Regions from separate parts of the Paenibacillus sp. N3/727 genome, predicted to be linked through region 2. Evidence: riboswitches for the same ligand, from Rfam matches in the RefSeq annotation. Region 2 holds a riboswitch; the other holds the start of a gene.
The links. Region 2 has a riboswitch for cyclic di-AMP ahead of MNQ98_RS18535 (C40 family peptidase). Riboswitches for the same ligand answer to the same signal wherever they lie in the genome.
Positions count from the first base shown of each region.

Region 1: linked by a shared signal. The riboswitch ahead of MNQ98_RS00495 (C40 family peptidase) and the one ahead of MNQ98_RS18535 (C40 family peptidase) in region 2 are both predicted to bind cyclic di-AMP.

Region 1 covers NZ_CP093336.1:100,539-103,672, forward strand. Annotated here, with positions in the region: gene MNQ98_RS00490 (C40 family peptidase) at 1-384, opposite strand, end outside; cyclic di-AMP (ydaO/yuaA leader) riboswitch at 386-522, opposite strand; gene MNQ98_RS00495 (C40 family peptidase) at 781-1,254, opposite strand; cyclic di-AMP (ydaO/yuaA leader) riboswitch at 1,258-1,396, opposite strand; gene MNQ98_RS00500 (hypothetical protein) at 1,692-2,516, opposite strand; gene MNQ98_RS00505 (M1 family metallopeptidase) at 2,528-3,134, opposite strand, start outside.
Region 2 covers NZ_CP093336.1:4,045,745-4,048,878, forward strand. Annotated here, with positions in the region: gene MNQ98_RS18525 (2Fe-2S iron-sulfur cluster-binding protein) at 1-291, opposite strand, end outside; gene MNQ98_RS18530 (phosphotransferase family protein) at 323-1,270, opposite strand; gene MNQ98_RS18535 (C40 family peptidase) at 1,394-1,867, opposite strand; cyclic di-AMP (ydaO/yuaA leader) riboswitch at 1,872-2,003, opposite strand; gene MNQ98_RS18540 (hypothetical protein) at 2,157-2,615, opposite strand; gene MNQ98_RS18545 (Mrp/NBP35 family ATP-binding protein) at 2,883-3,134, shown strand, end outside.

The DNA.
Region 1 (3,134 bases), 2.4 Mb from region 2:
CAGTCGGTTAGTTACGACCCCTCTTGAAGTGGAGGCATGGGCAAATTGATCATCGCCGATATAAATGCCTACATGGGATACGCCCTGACCTGATGTATTGAAAAATATGAGGTCCCCCGGGCGAAGGTCTTCGCGGGATACGGCCGTACCCATCTCAAATTGGGAGCCCGACTGATGGGGAAGCTTCATTCCCATTGCGGAGAATATGTACATTGTAAATCCAGAGCAGTCAAAACCACTTGTTGTCATGCCACCATAGCTGTATCTTGTCCCTAGCACCTTATCGATTTCTTGATCCAGCTTACTATCGGCAAAAGCGCTGCCTAAGCCTGCCGTGAACAGCATCGAAAGGCCTAACACGGTTGCACTGAACTTCTTAAGCATAAATAACTCCTTCCGCTGCCTGCGAGGTTAGCTGTAGGGTTCGGTTGAAGGTCCCCTATGATCCCTTAGTAGCAAGATCAATTCACCCGTGGTTGGATCCCCCGCTTCCATTGTTCTGGAATTTGGCATATGCATTCTATATATAAAAGCCCTTACAATAATGACAAAGTTATTACATTGAATATTCTATCAGAGGGCCTGTCCATTTGGCAATTGTTTCTTGCTGTCTTTTGAATAGAATAGATGGCTATTCGTGTCGAATTATTGTCACAAAAATTTTCTCGTAAAGGTGCAAACTTTTTCCCTATTTCATCCGTTATAAAAGTATAAAGAAAAAGCCGCGAAGGAGATTGTGGTGAATCTCATTCGGGCTTAAGTAAACTTTTGGTTATGAAATTAATTGTAGTTCACGGCGGCGGATTTGTACTTGCTTGGGCTCATGACTCGTTTGGCGCCAATGTAACGCTTGCCAAAATAGCTCGAGTTGATTGCGGTGATGGTGACACCGCGGGAACTTGAGGAATGTGCAAATTTGCCCCCGCCTATATAGATCCCTACATGGGATACGCCTCTGCCTGAGGTGTTAAAGAATACAAGATCGCCGGCTTTCAGTTGGCTCTTCGGTACTGCAGTCCCAACTTTATATTGGGATACCGATGAACGCGGCAAAGTCAGCCCCAGTTTCTTGAATACATAACTTGTAAATCCAGAGCAATCGAATCCTTTGGCTGTGGTTCCGCCCGATTTATAGGAGACGCCAATGACGGGTTTGATTGCGCTGTTTAACTTGGAATCCGCGAAAGCGCTTCCGGTGCCTAACGTAAGGGCGAGAGCTAGACCGAGTGAAACGGCTGTTAGCTTCTTTTTCAAGTGATAAGCTCCTTCCAATGCCTGCGAGGTTAGCTTAAGGGTTCGGCTGAAGGTTAGCCTATGACCCCTCTGTTGCGAGATCAATTCACCCAAGACGGTTCCCCCGCTTCCCGTTGAAACGGGAATTCGGCTTCTTAAGATATAAGACAGATTATAAGTATACGATAGTTTATCCATATGAAATAGTTACAGGAAAGATGACAAAGTTGTTACTAACACATTCGTTATTTTATCAGAGTATTAACTTTTTGGCAAACGAGGAAAGTATATTTGAACATAAAAAATCCCGTTCTTCCTAGAGGAGAACGGGATTTTTTTATTTAGTTGGCTAGCGTTATGCATCTTTTGAGCTTGATAGTGACATATAATGCATGAATTTATGGTAAAAATTAGTTTTTTTGATTATGCTAAGTTTCTTATGGATATGTGAACGATTTTCAAATTTGACGACTATGAGTATGCCATACATGATATTGAGCAGTAACGCTCCACAACTGGAACAGACTGCTCACAAAATAGGAGGTCTGCTGAATGATTAACCCGATCAGACCTGACCATAGGAAGGACATACCGCTGAGTAGAAGGAGAAGAGCTATCGCTGTTCCGCCGATCGTAATGGAGATGAGCATAGCCTTTCCGATGTGACGGAGACAGACCATCAGAGCGGATATCATGCCCATGCCAGTTGTTTTGCCGAACTGCATATAAAGAAAGAACAAATGAATGAGATACGCATACAACAGCCAACAGACGAAGTAAGGAGCGATCTTTAGCAACGTAGACGGGTCGCGAATGGCAGCTAATAGTGAAGGTAACATTTTCGGCACCAGCCAATATGCGGGGGTAAAGGTCAGAATCGTCTCAACCACATAAAATAAAGTTACCGGTTTCCATAGCTGACGGATGCCCTTGAAGAAGAACAGACCTCGCTCGCCTTTCGCCTCTTGATGGAGATTGTAAAATATACCGGCATGAATAAGAGGAGTCAGAAGCATCCGAATGATCAGCATACAGATGAGTATCCAGGCATAGGTATGAACGTCACTGCTTTGAGTCAGGGCCTTTTCGCCCTCGTAAAAATACAACAGCTTACTAAGCTCATTCGGAGCAGGGTCCGGGAATCGCATCAGTAGCGGAACGACGGCTGATTTAACAAGGCGATACAGGCAATATCCCCACAGAAGCCGATACAGAAACAGAAGAATAATAACATAGAACTGATCTTTCACACTGGTCCAGCCTTTGCCTGCGTAGCTTTTCATGTTCTCCCCCCTTACCATGACAGGCTGCCGAATAGTGTCTCTACCAGCTTGGTGATGCTCAGGTTCCAGCGCGTGACAGCTTTCGGATCCATTCCCGCCTTCATATAGTTATTGATGTGTTTGTTCTCGAGCACGATCGTGTATTTCGGATCAACCATTGTCCAGATGAGTGGAGATTTATGTTTGATTTCATACTGGGTTTTTCCATTCTTGCCGTCCCACACCTTTTCAACCGTCTTCCCGTCCTCAAATGCAAATCTGATCGGGATGTTGGAGACGGTGCCGCCCTTGCTCACGATGGTCACAATCGTCTTATAGGCGGGGTCTTCCCGGGTTCCGATATTTTGGGTCTGAATGTTCTCCACAGCGACGTCAGCCATCAGGTTACCGTATACATATTGGTCAAAATAAGGCTGCCACGATTGTTTGGTGATTTGCTCCACAACCTGTAGAAAATCTTTAGTTGTCGGATGTTTGAAGCGGTATTTTTTCGCATAAGTCATCATGATTTTGTCCATCGTCTGTGTGCCGACCAGGCGTTCAATATCCTGCAGCACCAGCTTGCCGCGTGTGTAGACGTTCAAAGCGTATTTTTCGTGAGATCCGTATTTCCAAGAT
Region 2 (3,134 bases):
TTTCTTCTCCGCTTCATTTGGAGGGGATAGATATTCCAACCCTTCACTGACATGACATCGGCAACGAGCACATGTCCCTCTTTTGCAGAAAGAATTCCAGTCCACTTCATTCTTCTCCGCCAGATCCAATACCGTCAAACCAATCACGGGCGCAACGAATCGTTGAATATTTCTGCCTTTTAGTTCTACGATTTGCTCTTCTGTTTCTTCGTGCATGTTATTCCCGATCGCAGCAGAACTCTCCGAAACCGAGTTATTCTTTCCCTCCCGGCCTTTCCAAAATTTAAACACGCTTCATTCCCCCTCAATGAGTTCATTAAGCTTATGTACACTTGAAGTCAGGCATCAGATGGGTATGAATCAACTCCTTAAATTCAGAAATATTAGACATTTCCCCGATACCTTTGCCTGTATGTTTTTCATAAATGGATTTTACAAAGTTCGCACCAAAGTCATGCAGCAGCGTCCCTGCAAATAGCAGGTCAATAAACTCACTGTATTTCAGATTCCTACACTTTATAAACTCATGAACAGTTTCTACATCACTTTGAAACAACTCAAACACAATCCCAGGATACTCATATTCTACCGGTGCAACGGAGCTGTCAGCAAAATCAATAATATAAACTTGATCCTTCGAATCAATTAATACATTGTCACCCGTAAGATCTCCATGAACATGTATGCAAGTACCGAGCTCATAATGGTTCAGAAAATGCTCAATCTGTTTTCTTAACTCAGGAGACACAACCTTCCAGCGATCATTATGGATTGCTCTCTCAATGATCACATCACGACTCACTTCTTCGTCCGGCAGCGTGTTCAACTTTACCATATCCTCCTGCAACTTACCTACGAAATCACGCTTTTGCTCAACCGTAAATCCATTTATGGCGTCACCGGCACTTTGGCCTTCGATAAAATCCATAATGATATACTTGAATTCATATTTATCATTAATTTTGGACGCAGCTACAATATTCGGTGTGCGTACGCCTTGGTCAATCGCTCGTTGCATCGCCGACCGTTCAGCTTTATAGTCCTGATCCGTATTCATTCCAGACGAAGTCGGTGCAAATATTTTGATCACGTAAGATCCTGCTTTGAAGACGGCATTTGTTCCCGGTGTTAAATGAGATATATCTTCCGCTCCCATTAATCGTTCCCTTACAAATATCTCCTGAATCAGAGGTCTAAAATCCTCGATGGATTGATAAACAGCTCCCCAGCTGTTCCAATCATTAATTTCTTTAGTAAACAAATACGACATTTCGTAATCAAACCTCCAGTTGAATCTCATACAATTAGATCAACACTCTTTACCTACTTATAGTAACATCATACAACAAAAAGCCCGCGAAATTCATCGCGGACTTCTATTCATTGCGAAATATTAATTCATACTACCTACCATCTGAACATAATCCTCTTGGCTGATGACACGACGAGCTGTTACATAACGGTTCTTATAGTAAGATTCCGAGAGCTTGCTGATTCTAACTCCTCTGCTAGTGGATGCATGAGCAAACTCATCATTTCCAATATAAATTCCTGCATGCGAGATACCGCGGCCACTTGTATTGAAGAAGACCAAATCTCCCAACCGAAGATCATCTTGATCTACGTAAATACCAGCTTCTGCTTGTGATACCGAAGTTCGCGGCAAATTTAGATTATATTGATCAAATATGTACAAAATAAATCCGGAGCAATCGAATCCGCTTACAGTTGTTCCTCCCCATTTATAAGGAGTTCCTACTAGTTGTGTAACTTCACTCTGAAGCTTCGTCTGATCAGCATATGCCGTAAAGGCGCCAGAGGAAAAAATAAGTGCAGACCCTAGTAAAGATAATACGACTTTCTTCAAATACACTTTCTCCCTTCGGTGCCTACGGAGTTAGCTAAGGGTTCGGTTGAAGGTCTCCTATATTCCCTTGACTTCAAGAATAATTCACCCAGATCGGTTCCCCCGTTTTCAAAACGAAATTCGGCAAATTCATTAAAGTTTTGTAACTCTATCATAGAGTAGTATATTTTGAGGTGATATGTCAATCGTATTCAGTAACAAAATTGTAATTTTATTCTGCAAATCTCGCTAATCACCCGTCATGCTCTGCAGTGATGTCAACTAACAGCAGATTGACCCGTTTTTGTATTTATCGCTCGTATTTTCGTTGGACTCTCGGAAGTAATGTAACTGCTTGGATAATTAATCCCAACGCAATATAAATAAAATGTACAATGGAGAAACCGTTTATGATATAGATTTGAATGGTGATCCAGATGATGATAGCAAAACCTATGTATAGAGAAAAAGTCCATGACCAGTGTTTATTCGAGAACATGTTGAGTTTCTCAGCAGTTATACATTTCCATTGACGTGTTAAACCCGATGCAACAAAACAGGGTATAACACCAAAGACGAAAAATAAAAGGATACCAGGAATAAGAAAGTTCGAAAAAATAGAACCTTTGATCATAGATACTGGCATGTCAATTAAATCACCACTTGGATCCAGAATTAAGGCACCGCCACCGAACAATGCACCTATACCCATAAAAATTTGTAGGCAGACTAGAATAATCGATTTCTCTTGCTTTTTATCATGATCCACGATTAATAAACCTACTTTCTGTTCTTATTTATTACAGTTTACTAAATATTTCACAAGTTGAAAGTGATATATAATGATCACTGCCTGAAGATCTTTGCCGTCATATACCATCGCTGCGTACTGAACACCTTTGTTGACTACCCCTTTCTCTTTCTTTAAACTGAACTTGATTATCAGTTTTAAGGAGGGACTTACGAATGTTGGCTTACCAGAACTCTTTATCAACTTGCAGATATCCGCATTGTCATAGTTTTGCACAGGTGACTTATGAATAGAGAAGTATTTGATCGTGAAATGACGAAGATACTCGACTCCGAATTGAAGCTTCCCTTGATTCAAATCGGATTAATCCGTGATGTCATGCTGAAAGAAGACAAAGCAGCGATGACTCTAATAACCACAGAGCTAGAACAGGAGCAAGGCATAACAGAAATACGCTGTAAACAGATTGAAGAGCTATTGCGCACAATGGGAATGACAGATATACATATTAGGATCAAGCAAGTTTCTGCCGAGGAG